2 linked regions of the Puniceibacterium sp. IMCC21224 genome follow. The protein of the gene in region 1 interacts with the protein of each later gene in a pairwise test. Links are inferred from orthologs where the notes say so. Each region holds a gene or a part of one and is shown in the gene's direction. Other genes may lie near its edges.

What was found. The genes of interacting proteins can lie anywhere in the genome.
Region 2: the proteins of ileS (region 1) and IMCC21224_RS21650 interact in binary tests that used the Escherichia coli proteins (3 or more experiments, as listed by UniProt). The link is inferred for Puniceibacterium sp. IMCC21224 from one-to-one orthologs.

What each region holds. Positions count from the first base shown.
Region 1 is NZ_LDPY01000001.1:1,733,330-1,741,285, reverse strand. Bases 2,830-6,430 are described here. They hold ileS (isoleucine--tRNA ligase), read left to right. Parts: upstream 2,830-3,146; coding sequence 3,147-6,230; downstream 6,231-6,430. Other genes in these bases: IMCC21224_RS07960 (histidine phosphatase family protein), read left to right, coding at 6,307-6,430. Outside these bases: IMCC21224_RS07985 (YcjX family protein), read left to right, coding at 1-432; IMCC21224_RS07980 (GNAT family N-acetyltransferase), read left to right, coding at 429-935; IMCC21224_RS07975 (YcjF family protein), read left to right, coding at 932-1,945; IMCC21224_RS07970 (VIT1/CCC1 transporter family protein), read left to right, coding at 2,061-2,780; more of IMCC21224_RS07960, read left to right, coding at 6,431-6,804; IMCC21224_RS07955 (methylated-DNA--[protein]-cysteine S-methyltransferase), read left to right, coding at 6,896-7,366; IMCC21224_RS07950 (prephenate dehydratase), read right to left, coding at 7,370-7,956. UniProt on the Escherichia coli protein: Catalyzes the attachment of isoleucine to tRNA(Ile). As IleRS can inadvertently accommodate and process structurally similar amino acids such as valine, to avoid such errors it has two additional distinct tRNA(Ile)-dependent editing activities.
Region 2 is NZ_LDPY01000003.1:17,876-25,167, forward strand. The notes cover bases 2,074-5,010. They hold IMCC21224_RS21650 (ABC transporter substrate-binding protein), read left to right. Parts: upstream 2,074-3,047; coding sequence 3,048-3,974; downstream 3,975-5,010. Other genes in these bases: IMCC21224_RS21645 (hypothetical protein), read left to right, coding at 2,074-3,021; IMCC21224_RS21655 (serine hydrolase), read left to right, coding at 4,055-5,010. In the rest of the region: IMCC21224_RS29020 (MFS transporter), read right to left, coding at 1-375; IMCC21224_RS21640 (sugar ABC transporter ATP-binding protein), read left to right, coding at 524-2,041; more of IMCC21224_RS21645, read left to right, coding at 2,038-2,073; more of IMCC21224_RS21655, read left to right, coding at 5,011-5,185; IMCC21224_RS21660 (sugar phosphate isomerase/epimerase family protein), read right to left, coding at 5,228-6,094; IMCC21224_RS21665 (ABC transporter substrate-binding protein), read left to right, coding at 6,256-7,200; IMCC21224_RS21670 (sugar ABC transporter ATP-binding protein), read left to right, coding at 7,202-7,292. UniProt on the Escherichia coli protein: Part of the ABC transporter complex RbsABC involved in ribose import. Binds ribose. Also serves as the primary chemoreceptor for chemotaxis.

The sequences.
Region 1 (7,956 bases):
ATCCTGTTCGCCGCGACCAAGGCCGACCATCTGCATCATACCCAACACCCCCGCCTAACCGCGATCATGGAGGCGCTGACTCGTGACGCCCGCGACCGCGCCCGCTTTGCCGGGGCCGAAACGCAGTCGATGTCGCTGGCCGCCCTGCGCGCCACAACCGAAGAAACGTTGACCCATCAGGGCCGGGAACTGGACTGCGTACGCGGCACACTTTTGTCGACGGGCAAGACGGCGGCGTTCTATCCCGGCGCCCTGCCCGAAGATCCGGCGCATCTGCTCAATCCCGCACGGCAGGGCGCGGACAGTTGGCTGGACGAGGATTATCAGATTATGGCATTCGCCCCCGCACCGCTATCGTTGAAACCCGGCGAGGGGCCGCCGCATATCCGGCTTGACCGGGCGGCGCAATTCCTGATCGGAGACCGGTTGTGAGGGTAATTCTGCGCCCCGCCCGCAGCACTGATGCCGGCAAGCTGGGCGAGATGATCAGCAGCGCCGTGCGCGATAACGACTGGAAGCCGCAATTGCATTCCGCAGTCGAAGATATCGTCCATGCCGGGCAGATGATCGACCACGGCTGGGTCACGGTCGCAGCCCGCGGTCAGGGCGGCGCCGTGGTGGGCTTTATCGCCCGCAACGAGGATTATGTTCATGCGCTTTATATCCACCCGAACACGCGGGGCGACGGTGTTGGCCGGATGCTGATCGAGGACGCGCAGGCTGCCAGCGACCGGCTCGAACTCTGGACCTTCGAGGCCAATGCCGGAGCGCGCAAGTTCTACGAACGCGAAGGGTTTACTGCGGACCGCCGCACCGATGGCGCCGACAACGACGAAGGCCTGCCGGACATCCTGTATGTCTGGGAACGCAAACCGCCGGTGGTGCCGACACGGGCCACCGCTCAAACCGACCGCTCGCAGGATCCCCAGACATGACCGACCGCAAAGGCCCCGTGCTCATCCCGCTGGACGAAACCACCTCCGCGTCGCGGCCCAACCCGGCCAAAGCCCCGCCGGTGCCCGACCTCGACGCCCCAGCGCCCAAGGGGCAGGCCATGGCCACCGCCGCCGCCCTTGCCGCGCGGCCTCCCTCACGGCTGGCCCGCTGGTTTTGGGCCACTCTGTCGGTGCTGATCGGTACGCTGGTGTCGATTACCGCGTGGAATTTCGTCACGGGCCTGATCGCCAGCCAGCCAATCCTGGGCTACATCGTTGCCGGTTTGTTTGCGCTCTTCGGCTTAGTGGTGCTGATCATTGTCGTCAAGGAGCTGTCGGTCTTTTCCCGACTCAAGCGCATTGATGGCCTGCACCGCGCCGCCACTCAGGCGCTGGCAGACGAAGATCTGAATGCCGCCCGTGGCGTGGTGGCGCAACTCAACGGTCTCTACGCCGGGCGCGATGACACAAAATGGGGCCGCGAAAAGCTGGCTGAGCGACAGGGTGACATGTTCGATGCCTCGGCTCTGCTGGGTCTTGCGGAAACCGAGCTTTTGGGTCCGCTCGACCTTGCCGCCCGGCGCGAAGTCGAGGGGGCTGCGCGGCAGGTCGCGACTGTGACCGCCCTTGTGCCGCTGGCGTTTGCCGACATTGGCGCGGCGCTGACATCAAATATCCGTATGATCCGTCGCATTGCCGAAATCTACGGCGGCCGTTCAGGGACGTTGGGCAGCTGGCGGTTGACCCGCGCCGTAATGTCACATCTCGTGGCAACAGGCGCTGTCGCAGTGGGCGACGACATGCTGGAACCTATTTTGGGTGGCGGATTGCTAGCCAAGCTGTCGCGCCGCTTTGGCGAAGGGCTGGTGAACGGCGCACTCACCGCACGGGTCGGTGTCGCCGCGATGGAGGTCTGCCGCCCCCTGCCCTTTGCGCGCACCCAACGCCCGTCTGTTCGTGCAATCATCCGCACCGCGCTCAGCGGTCTCTTTACCTCGGACAAGTCCTGAATACCGGCGATATCAGGCCGACCTTCGCCGCCCGGTTCACAGCTGGCCCGAATACCCGCTTTACCCCCGCGCGATCCGTTGTCATAAGGCCCCTCCGCACTGCCCGGAGATTATAATGCCGACCGATATCGCAGAACATGGCCACAGCCAGCACGAAATCGAAGACCGGATTGGAACGCCCCCTGGACGCGGCTATCTGCGCGATATTGTCTATGGTGCCATTGATGGATCAGTGACGACATTTGCCATCGTCGCGGGCGTCGCCGGTGCCGGGCTATCGCCAGTAATTATCGTCGCTCTTGGCATTGCCAATGTTCTGGCCGACGGGTTTTCGATGGCCGCTGGAAATTACTCCGGCACCAAGACCGAATTAGACAATATCAAACGCCTGCGCCGGATCGAAGAGCGCCATATCGCCGACGATCCCGACGGCGAAAAGCGCGAATTGCGGCATATCCTGCACCTCAAGGGATTGTCTGGCCCGGCACTGGATGAGGCGGTTGAACAGATCGCCTCGGACAAAGAGGCGTGGATTCAGATCATGCTCGAAGGCGAATACGGCCTTGCTCCGGTCGATCCGGAACCGATGCGGGCTGCACTCGCCACGTTTGTAGCGTTTCTTGTGGCTGGAATGGTGCCGCTGGTGCCCTTCCTTCTGGGCCTTGAACTGGCATTCCAGGTCTCGACGATACTAACGCTGGCGGTGTTTTTCGCCATTGGAACCTACAAGAGCATCTGGTCGCTGTCTTCTTGGTGGCGTTCTGGCCTCGAAACGCTGGCCATCGGCGGGATCGCCGCCAGCATTGCCTATTTCGTCGGCACTCTTTTTACCTGAGGTAGCACCTGTGGCGCAGGTCAGATTTTGCGTATTTTTAAAGAGAAGAAGCGCTCTGTGGAGCTCCGGCCGCAGAACCTGAGTGTTGATCGGGCTGTCCGGTTTCTTCTCTTTCCAAATACGCATCTTATTTGTGTTGCGGTTGCGCGGACGTTGCGAACCCGGGCTTTCTGGTCGATATCGCCTCTGCTCTGGACGGCCAGAGGTGCGGAGCCTATAACGCCCGTCATGATGGATCCCTTGAAGATCATTCTGCGAATTACTTGCCCGGCGCCGTAAACTTACGTTGCGCCGGGATCAGGCGTCCGGATCGCCGCGCCGCCCCTCACCCCAAACCCGCCCTGACGAATACCGAGGACGCCCGAAATGTGCGCCGAAACGCCCGAGACCCCCGACTACAAAGACACCCTGAACCTGCCCCGCACCGATTTTCCGATGCGTGCGGGGCTGCCCAAGCGCGAGCCGGAGTGGCTGGATCGCTGGGCACGAATCGGCGTCTATGGCCGCCTGCGCGAAAAGGCTGCCACTGGGACATCTGACGCGCGCGCGCCGTTTACCCTGCATGACGGCCCCCCATACGCCAATGGCCATCTGCATATCGGCCACGCGCTGAACAAGATCCTCAAGGATATGGTGGTGCGCTCGCAGCAGATGATGGGGCGTGATGCGCGCTATGTCCCCGGCTGGGATTGCCACGGCCTGCCGATCGAATGGAAGATCGAGGAGCAGTACCGCAACAAGGGGCTGAACAAGGACGACGTGCCGGTCGTCGATTTTCGTCAGGAATGCCGCAAGTTCGCTGAGGGTTGGATCGACATCCAGCGCGACGAATTCAAACGTCTGGGCATCACCGGGACCTGGGACAAACCGTACCTGACGATGGATTTCCGCGCCGAGCGCATCATCGCCGAGGAATTCCAGAAATTCCTGATGAGCGGCACGTTGTATCAGGGGTCCAAACCCGTGATGTGGTCGCCGGTGGAAAAGACCGCGTTGGCCGAGGCCGAAATCGAATACCACGATCACAAGAGCCACACGATCTGGGTGCCGTTTCGGGTAATGAATGCCTTGGCGCTGTCGGACGAACTATATGAAAAGCTGACACCTGAACAAGTCGGCGAACTAGAAAGTCGCCGAGAATCATTAGTTGGCACAAATATCGTTATTTGGACAACAACCCCCTGGACCATCCCGTCCAACAGGGCTGTGGCCTACAACCCCGCCATCTCTTATGGCCTTTACGAGGTCACAAGCACTCCCGATGAATGCTGGGCCAAAAAGGGCCAACGCTATTTGCTGGCCGATAAGCTAGCAGAGGAAGTCTTTTCCAAAGCGCGTCTTGAACCCGGTCAGTGGAACCGCATCGACGACTTGACCGAGACCGACCTTGAAGGTTTGGTTCTAGCTCACCCTCTCCGTGGAATCGCCGACTCTGGCATTGATAGTCGCGCTTTCCTTGACTTGAACCCTTATGTCCATTCAGGCCTTCCCGATGCGATAGATTTACCAGACAAAGTTGGCTTCTGGGACTACGATGTGCCGATGATCGACGGCGATCATGTAACCGACGATGCGGGCACGGGTTTTGTGCACACCGCGCCCTCGCATGGCGCCGACGACTTCGATTGCTTCGTCAAACGCGGCTGGATGGACCGGATGACCCACAACGTCGGCGAGGAATCTGAATTCCTGCCGCATGTGCCGATCTTCGCGGGCCTCAAGGTGTTCGATCACAAGGGCAAAGAGGGCAAGGCCAACACCGCTGTGATCGATAAACTGGTAGAGGTTGGCGGCCTGCTGGCGCGTGGGCGAGTGACACACAGCTATCCGCATTCCTGGCGCTCCAAGGCGCCTGTCATCTTCCGCAACACGCCGCAGTGGTTCGCTGCCATCGACCGCCCCGTCGGTGACGGGCTGGACACCTATGGCACCACGATCCGCGAACGGGCGCTGACCTCGATCGACAAGCTGGTGACATGGACGCCGCAGACCGGGCGCAACCGCCTGTATTCAATGATCGAGGCGCGGCCCGACTGGGTGCTGTCGCGCCAGCGCGCCTGGGGTGTGCCGCTGACCTGCTTTACCCGCAAGGGCGCGCTGCCGACGGACAGTGATTTCTTGCTGCGCGACGAGGGCGTGAATGCCCGCGTGCTCGGGGCGTTCGAGGCTGAGGGCGCAGATGCCTGGTACAAGGACGGCGCCAAGGAACGCTTCCTCGGCACTGACTACGACCCTGCCGAATGGGATCAGGTGTTCGACATCCTCGACGTGTGGTTCGATTCCGGGTCGACCCATGCCTTTGTCCTGCGCGATCGCGCCGATGGATCGGATGACGGACTGGCGGACCTGTATCTGGAGGGCACTGACCAGCATCGCGGCTGGTTCCATTCATCGATGCTGCAAAGCTGTGGCACACAGGGACGCGCGCCCTATCGCGGCGTGCTGACGCATGGCTTTACCCTCGACGAAAAGGGCAACAAGATGTCCAAGTCGCTGGGCAACACCGTGGCCCCTGAAAAGGTCGTGCAGCAATACGGCGCCGATATCCTGCGGCTTTGGGTGGCGCAGGCCGACTACACCGCCGATCTGCGTATCGGGCCGGAAATCCTCAAGGGAACGGCGGACGGTTATCGCCGCCTGCGCAACACCATGCGGTTCCTGCTGGGCGCGTTGTCGTCGTTCGAGGAAAGCGACCGGGTCGACGTGTCCGAGATGCCGGAACTGGAACGCTGGGTGCTGCATCGGCTGGCGGAACTCGATCACCGGGTACGCACAGGGTATGCCGCCTATGATTTCCAGGGGGTGTTTCAGGCGCTGTTCAACTTTGCCACGGTCGAATTGTCGGCGTTCTATTTCGATATCCGCAAGGACGTCCTGTATTGCGATGGCGACACGCCGCGCCGTCGGGCTGCGCGGACCGTGCTGGACATCCTGTTCCATCGCCTGACCACCTGGCTTGCCCCCGTGCTGGTCTTTACGATGGAGGAAGTCTGGCTCGAACGCTTCCCCGGCGACGACAGTTCGGTCCATTTGCAGGATATCCCAGCAACACCCGCCGACTGGTTGGACGAACCACTGGCTGCCAAATGGACCAAGGTGCGCCGTGCCCGCCGCGCCGTGACCGCCGCGCTGGAAGTGCAGCGGACCGACAAGGTGATTGGTGCCTCGCTCGAAGCAGCTCCGGTGGTGCATGTCGAAGATCCAGACACACTGGCCGCGCTGAAATCGGTGACGTTCGAGGATGTGATCATCACTTCGGCCGTTTCCCTGACCGGCGATCCCAGCCCGTCCGAGGCGTTCCGCCTGCCAGATGTGCCGGGATTCGGTGTGGTGTTCGAGGCCGCAGATGGCACAAAATGCCAGAGATGCTGGAAAATCCTGCCAGATGTTGGAACCCATAGCCACGCGGGCACCTGCGCACGGTGCGACGCGGCGCTAAGTCAGAGCTGACCCCCAACGGATTAGAACTTTGCTGCTCCCTTCGGATTTGGTATTGTTAAAATACAGCAAATTCGGAAGGGGTGGCATGATCGCAAGACGCCAGATCGTGGTCGGACTGGGCCTGTTGCTGTGCGCGGTCAGCGGCAGCGCGCACAGTCAGACCAACCTTGGTGCTGATACACGGCTGATCATGGTGCGCCACGGCGACCGAAGTGGATCGGACGAGATGCTGAACGCCACCGGGCGCGCCCGCGCAGACGCACTTGTGGTGGCGCTGGAGGGCGTTCCGCTGGATGCGATTTACAGCCCCGGCATCAAACGCAATCTTGACACAGCCGCGCCGCTGGCCGCAGCGCGTGGCATATCCGTCTCGCGTATCTCTGATGGCCAGGCCGCCCGGCTCCTGCCGCAGCGCATCGCTGGTCAATCAGCCATCTGGATCGGGAACAAAGGCAATCTCGCCGCGATCTGGAAGGCGCTTGGCGCGCCCGGCGCGGCCCCGCTGGAGTATGGCGATCTATGGATTGTCACCGTTTCATCTGTCGGAACACTGCGGGTCGAGCGGCGCCATTTCGGCCCGTGATCAGGCGACGCTTGTGCCCGCCCTCGGACTGGATCAACCTACGGACGACGCGCGGCACACACCCGCGACGTTCCCCATAGCCGGAGATGAGATGACCGTCGCAACACTGACCCTGCTCTCCCCGCTTGGACCGCTCACCGTCACCGAGACGGAGGGCGCAATCACCGCCCTGTGCTGGGGCGCACGCGCGACGCCAGACGCACAGGACGACACCCCGCTGTTACGCGACGCGGCGCAACAGATCGCTGCCTACTTTCGCAAGGATCTGACGCGATTCGATCTGCCCCTGCGCGTGGCAGCATCAGACACGCAAACCCGTGTCTGCAGCGCCATGTCAGCGATCCCATTGGGCGAGACGCTGACCTATGGCGATATCGCCCGTGCCCTGTCGCTGCCCGCGCAAGCCGTAGGACAAGCCTGCGGCGGCAATCCGGTACCGCTGATCATCCCCTGCCACCGGGTGCTGGGTGCCAGCGGACTCGGCGGGTTTTCGGGGGATGGCGGCGTCGAAACTAAAGTCTGGCTGCTGCGTCACGAAGGTGCCGCTGGATTGCTGATCTAACGGCTAGTCGCGGCGCGGGTCGCGGGGATAAGTGCCTAGGATTTCGAGCATATCGGTGAAGTAATCCAGTTCCTCAAGCGCGCGCTTCACCGCCGGATCGTCTGGATGGCCTTCGATATCTGCATAAAATTGCGTCGCAGTGAACGACCCGCCGACCATATACGATTCCAGCTTGGTCATGTTGACGCCATTGGTGGCAAAACCGCCCATCGCCTTGTAGAGCGCCGCCGGTATGTTGCGGACCTGAAAGATGAAGGTGGTGATCATGCCGTGATCACCGCGCCGCGTCATATCCGCTTCGCGCGACATGATCAGGAATCGGGTGGTATTGTTGCCCTGATCCTCGATATGGCGGGCCAGAACGTCGAGGCCGTAGATTTCACCCGCAAGCTCGGACGCCAGCGCCGCCGTCGCTGGATCGCCCAGCTCTGCCACTTCGCGCGCCGATCCTGCCGTGTCCGCGCCGGTCAGTCGGGCGATGCCGTGTTCGGTCAGAAACTGGCGGCACTGACCCAGTAGAACAGTATGGCTCTTGGCCTGAGAAATGTCGGAAATCTGCGTGCCGGGTAGGCCTAGCAGGTTTATGTGCA
Region 2 (7,292 bases), on another replicon or contig:
CCAAGGTCTTCCTTTCTGCCGTCGCTCTCGCCGCAACCGTGATCTTTTGGTTATGAGTCCAGAGCCTAGAAGCGGTGACACGAACTGTCCCAGGAATAGACTTGCTGTAATCACACCTGCTGTTCGACCACGAGTTTGTGGCGATGCAAGTGCCATGGCACTTGCGAAGATATTCGGGATGGCGATCCCCATCCCGAGACCTGTCAGCCCCGTCCCACACATCACCGTCAGTAATGTGGTGCCTGCGCCTGTCACGGTAATGCCGAGAGCCATCGCCGCCAGACCGACCACAAAGATGACCTTGGCACCCATTCTACCCCGCAACCTGCCGAAAGTCAGCGACGCCATAGCGGAAACGAATGTCATTAGCCCCATAGATCCTTGTGTGGATCCTTCACGCCCAGAACTTACCACAATGCCGCTTCAAACTAAACTATTCTAATAATGTATTAGAATCACTTGAATGTGATTTAAAGTATCATAATATATTATTCTAGAGAATCGACAACGGGGAGGAACTGCAATGCGTGAACCGCTACTTCAAATCACGGGTCTTTCCAAAGCCTATGGTCCGGTCAAGGCCCTGACCCACGTAGATTTTTCGCTAGAGCGAGGCACGGTTCATGCGTTGGTAGGAGAGAACGGTGCGGGCAAATCCACCTTGATAAAGGTGATCGTTGGGGCAGAAGAGCCTGACAGATCCGGCGTGCTGCGTGTCTATGGACAGCCCATCAAGACGCATTCGCCACGACTTGCTCGGCATCTTGGGATCGCAGCCATACATCAGGAACTCAGTCTCGCTGACAATTTGACGGTGGCCGAGAACATGCTTCTTGGCCAAGAGGTTGCGAAAATTGGCTGGGTCCTGCGCCAGGCGACGCAGGCGCGCTGCGCCAAGGTGCTCTCTCGTTTGACGCAGGACTTCACCTGCACCGCGCGGTTAGGCGATCTCTCTTTGGCGCAGAGGTATTTGGTGGAAATTGCTCGCGCTCTGATAGCCGACGCACGGGTCTTGATCCTGGACGAACCGACGACCGCGCTTTCGCACCGCGAGGCCGATGCATTGATGGAAATCGTGAAACAACTCCGGGACGACGGCGTGGGCATCGTCTATGTCACGCACAGGATGGAGGAGATCTATCGTCTAGCAGATTATGTCACCGTCCTGCGCGACGGGCGTAGCATCGCCCGTCTGGATCGGGCGGAGGTGACGGAGCGCAGGGTGCTGGAGCTGATGGTTGGGCGCGATCCGTCGGACTTTTTCAAGCGGCAGCGGCGGGCGGAGAACGGCCCGATTGTGCTTGAGGCCAAGGGACTGGCCGGACCGGAGCTGCTTCGTGACGGCACTGTAACCGTCCGGGCTGGTGAGGTGGTCGGGCTGGCGGGGCTGGTCGGATCGGGGCGAACTGAACTGGCAGAATGCCTCGTCGGTTATCGACGGGCCACCGCGGGCGAGGTCCGTCTTTTCGGCACGCCAATCCAGCCAGCGGGCGTCGCGCGTTCGGCGAAAGCCGGTCTCGTTTATCTCACCGAGGACCGGCGAAAACTGGGTTTGTTTCCGGATATGTCCGTCGCCGACAACATCAACGTCCTGACCACACGCGCCGACGCCCGCCTGGGCTGGCTGCGCCGTCGGGGGCGCGAGAGTGTGCGGGCGCAGAGGACCATACAGGCGCTGGCAATCCGCGCGTCGGGTCCTGACCAGAGCGTACGGCGACTATCGGGCGGCAATCAGCAGAAGACGATGCTGGCGCGCCTTTTGGAGAGCGCACCCAAAGTCGTACTGCTGGACGAACCGACGCGAGGGGTCGACGTCGGCGCGAAGGCGCAGATCTACGGCATTATAGAAGACTTCGTGAAGGGCGGCGGGGCAGTGCTGATGATCTCGTCCGACCTGCCGGAACTACTGGGTGTGGCCGACAGGATCTTGGTCTGTTACGAGGGTCGCATTGTGGGCGGTATGGCGAACACGACCGACGCACCTGCAACCGAGGCACAAGTCATCGCACTGGCGACCGGAATGACGGAGGCGGCAGCATGAGCGACGCGCCCCAGTCCGCCAATGCATCGCTGTCGCCCCTGCGACTTGACGCGCGGAGGATGCTACGGGCACTCGGAATGCTGCCGGTGCTGGTCCTTTTGTGCATCGGGTTCACCTTGCTGAACGACCGGTTCATTACGATTCAGAACCTGCAAGTGATCACCCAGCAGGCCTCGATCAACCTGGTACTGGCATGTGGCATGACAGTGGTGATCCTAACTGGCGGCATCGACCTCTCGGTCGGGTCGATCCTAGCCGCTTCGGCGGTGGCGGGCGTGGCGGTCAGTCTCTCGCCCGCCTTCGGCGCACTGGCCCCGCTTGCGGCGCTCGGGGTCGGGCTGGGCTGCGGTCTGCTGAACGGCCTACTAATCGGCGGGTTTGGCTTGTCGCCCTTCATAGTGACGCTTGGCGGGCTGACCGCTATACGCGGTCTGGCGCGCATGATGGGCGAGGACCGCACCGTCATCAACCCCGAGCTGGCGTATGACGTCATCGGGAACGCGCATCTTCTCGGAGTGCACTCGCTGGTTTGGACCGGCATGGCCGTCGCGCTGCTGACCTGGGTGATCCTGCGGCGGACCGTTCTGGGCGTACGGATTTACTCCGTCGGTGGCAACATGGAAGCGGCGCGCATGGCTGGCATCCGGGTGTGGGTCATCCTGCTAGTGGTCTATGCCTATTCAGGTCTGCTGGCGGGGCTGACCGGGGTTATGGCCTCGGCCAGGCTCTACTCTGCCAACGGGCTGCAAATGGGACAGGCCTATGAACTTGACGCGATCGCGGCGGTGATTTTGGGCGGCACCAGTTTCACCGGAGGACAGGGGGGCATCGTCGGCACCATCGTCGGCGTGCTGATCATCGCGGTTCTGTCGAACGGGCTGGTTTTGGCCGGAGTGCCGGACATTTGGCAATACATCATAAAGGGCTCGATCATTATCTTCGCCGTCGCGTTGGACCGCCTGAGGACAGGGCGCGGCTGAGCATTCATCACCACGGGAGGACTACCATGAAACACCATGCATTTGCCGTCGCGGCCGGGATTTTTGGAGCGGCGACAGGAGGCGGCTGGGCTGAAAGCCTGGACAATATCGGCATTATCTCGGGGCCACTCGGCAATTCGTTCTACGTGTCGCTGGCTGCCGGGGCAGAGGCCGCCGCGAAAGAGATCAATCCAGACGCCAAGGTCACCGTGACTTCTTACGAGAACGACTTGGGCAAGCAGTTCAACCTGATCGACAGCCTCACCGCCTCAGGGGCGCAGCTGATCGCACTTGTGGCGGCGGATCCGGATGCGATCACCCCGGCCATCAAGAAGGCAGTCGATGCAGGCGTCACCGTCGTAGGTATGGATGCTGCTGCCAATGCAGCGCAGGCCAATGTCGTGACAGACAATGTGCAGGGCGGGTATATCGTCTGTTCCTACATAGCCGAACAGATGGGCGGAGAAGGCAAGGTTGCGCTGATCAACGGCCCCCAGGTGCAGGGGGTGATCGACCGGATTGCCGGCTGCAACCAGGCATTGGCGGAAAATTCTGGTATTAAGATCGTCGCGGATGAGGAAGGCGATGCCAGCCGTGATTCCGGCTTCTCGGTAATGCAGCGCATCCTGACGCGGGAAGGCAAGGTCGACGGGGTTTTCGCGATCAACGATCCGATGGCCATCGGGGCCAATCTGGCGGCAAAGCAGGCGGGCTATTCCGGTATTACCATCGGTGGTTTCGACGGCGGGGCGGAACTGGTGAACGAGTTGAAGTCGGAAAGTATGGTCGCAGCCTCGGCCGCGCAAGACCCCTTCTCGCTTGGCTTTCAGGCGGTGAAACTGGGCGCGGCGATCCGCGACGGCAGCGAGGCCGCCGGCCAGCTGGTCAAGGCGCCGACGGGTCTGGTGACCCGCGACACCGTCGACAGCTATCCCGGCTGGCGAGAGAAATAGGCGCATCGGGCGTCGGAACGACGGGATCCCGGGGGGGCAGGCCGCTCCGGGTCTCGCAGAATTTCTAGTAGGAGAGAAGCATGACGAAAAACCTTACGGCTTATCTGCAGGGCGCCGCGGAGACGGGGCAGATCCATGGCGGAGAACTGCTGGTCCTGAAGGGCGGCGAAGCGATCTATCATCAAGCCTTCGGGCGTCGGGACGAGATTCGGAAGATGGAGACTGGGCAAGTCTATCGGCTGGCCTCGATCACCAAACCGCTAACCAGTGCGGCGGCGCTTTCAGCTTTTGCAGGGGGGCAACTAGAACCAGGAATGCCGGTGACCGACTTGCTGCCGGAGTTTCGTCCGGTGCTGCCGGACGGTCGCGTTCCGGTTATCACACTCGGTCACCTGCTGACGCATACCGCTGGGCTGAGCTATGCCTTCCTTGAGCCGCGCGACAGCGCACATTGGCAGACCCAGGTCTCGACCGGGCTGGACCAGCCGGGGCTGTCGCTGGAGGAAAACCTCGCACGCCTGGCCGCCGCGCCGCTGCTGTTCGAGCCGGGGACCGCCTGGCACTACTCGCTCGCGACAGATGTAATCGGCGCGGTGCTTGAGCAGCTGCACGGCCAACCGCTGGAGACGGTGCTCCGCCGGGTCGTTCTGGATCCGCTCGGCATGTCGGAGACATCCTTCGCCGCGCCGATGGATCGCGACGGGATCGTCCCGCCCTACTGGGACGGCGACGGCATCGCGCGGCTGATGAATGCGGAGGAGCAGCTGGTTCCCTTCGTGGAAGGGGTGACCTATGCGCCGGGGCGGATCTTCGACGCAGCGTCATACCACTCCGGCGGGGCGGGGATCCGCGGCTCGGCGCGGGACATTGCAACGTTTCTGGAATGCATCCGAACCGGCGGCGCGCCAATCCTGCCAACGCGCGAGGCGAAGCTGATGCACACCAACATGATCGGCGACATCCCGGTGACGACCGATGGGCCGGGCTGGGGCTTTGGATACGGCGCTGCGGTTCTGCGCGATCCGGTCGCGGCCGATACACCGCACCGCACCGGCACCTTCCAGTGGGGCGGGGCCTGGGGACATCATTGGTTCGTCGATCCGGAGGAGGAACTGGTGTCGGTCCAACTGACAAACACCGCGCTGCGTGGCATGACCGGTGACTTCCCGAACGGCGTGATCCGCGAAGTTTATGCCGCCTTCGCCAGCTGACGATGGTCCGGGTACCGCAAGACGGCGGCGCCCGGCATGCATTCAGACCGCCAACACGTTCTCCGGAATATCGAACCCGGCGCTGGTCATCACGTTGCGCAGGGTCGATCCGCTTACGCGGCCGACATCGTCCACGTGCATCGCGTCCGCGGCATCAGAAAAGACTTCGGGTCCAATGTTTTCCAATCCCTTTTCACGCAGGATTGACAGGATCTCGACCACTGGCATCTCGCCCTCGCCACCGAACTTGCGGTAATGCGCAGTGTCGTCAAAGAGCGAGGTACCCTCCTGCTGCTTCAGCGCGTCAGCGACCTGGCAGGACTTCAGATGCCGCTCCGGGATCGACCTCAGCAGGTCGGGGTCGTACTTCCCTTTGGGAAAGTGCCAGGTGTCGATTAGGATGCCGGAATTGTTCGCGCCTACAGCCTCCACTATGGCCCAAGCGTCTTCGAGGTTCGGCAGGCCCCAGAAGGGCATGAATTCGAGATCCACCCAGATGCCTTCTGCCTTCGCGCGGTCGCAGAGCCGCCCGAAGCCGTCGACCAGCGTGTCGAAGGGCACCGCGCCGAGGTCGTAACCCGCGACCGCAAGCATGTCTGTGATGCCCAGGCCCGCGCACATCCGAAAACATTCGTCGGCGTCGATGTCGAACTTGCCAGCGAGAGCCGGATTCACCTCGTCCGGCACTCGGATAGGAGCCCAGTCGGTGATCGTATCGAGATGGCTGATCGTCAACCCCGCATCCCCGGCCATGGCCACCATGTCGGCGTCGCTGAGGCCGTCGGCCCGTGCGTTGCGCCAAGTGATCGGGTCGACCGCCAGATGCGTGAACCCGCCAATACGTGCTGCGCGCACGTGTGTGCCAAATCCGTGTGTCCGCACTGCCGCGGGCCAGAAAACATATCTCATTCGTTCCTCCGATGTGTTTGAGGACATGGTATAGTAATCTATTAGATGATCAACAATATATTTTTATGTTGACGAATCGATATTGGGCAGACAGGTTGATACAGGGAGCGGCCGGTTTGACTCGGTCGAGGAGTTTGGAGGTTCAATTGAAAAATCTGTTGATGAGCACGTTCTTGGCGGGAACGGCGTTACTTGCCCCGGTAGTAGCAACCGCACAGGACAACATTCCGCTGATCGTGAAACACACAGGCAACTACTATTTCGCCATCGTTTCGGCCGGCGCCCGCAAAGCAGCGGAAGAGCTGGGTATCAATACTCCCGTTCAGGGTCCCACATCGTTCTCGGACATTCAGGGCCAGATTGGTATCCTCGAAAATGCGGTCTCGTCGGGTGCGACCGCCATCGTGATTGCGCCGCTGGAGTATTCCGCATTGGGTGGGCCGATCGACGAGGCCGCTGAAAGCGTGCCAGTCATCGCGGTCGATTCAGCGGCAGATTCCGAGGCGATCACCGCAATGGTCACCACCGACAACGTCGAGGGAGGCCGCCAGGCGGCCGTTGCCTTGGCGGATGCAGTTGCTGCAGCGCATGGCACACCCGAGGGCAAGGTCGCGCTGATTGTGGGACTCGCCGGACAGTCGACATTCGATCAACGAGTCCGCGGTTTCAAGGAAAAGCTCGAGGCCGACTATCCTGGGCTGGAAATCATAGCTGAACGCATCGCGGGTGGTCAGGCCACCGAGGCAGTGAACATCATGACTGACCTCCTGACTGTGCATCCCGACATCCGCGGTATCTTCGCGCCCGACCTCGTGACGGGGGCCGGCGCCGGGCAGGCAGTGCTGGAAAACGATGTGCAGGACCAGGTGAAAATTGTGGCCTTCGACAGCGACGAAAAACTGGTGCAATTTCTCTCGGATGGCGTCATCGCAGCGCTGATCGTCCAGGATCCCTTCCGGATGGGATACGAGGGCGTCAAGGCGGCCTATGCAGCGGCCCATGGCGAGACGGTCGAGAAGCTCATCGACACCGGTGTGAACGTCATCACAAAGGAGAACATGTCCTCTGAACGGTCGCAGGAACTGCTGAGTCCGAAGGTCGACTGACATGACGCTGACAACAAATGTCTCGGGCGGGTCTGCGGCATTAGCACCCACTGGCCCGGCGCCCTCCGAACCGGCGATCCAGCTAACCCGCG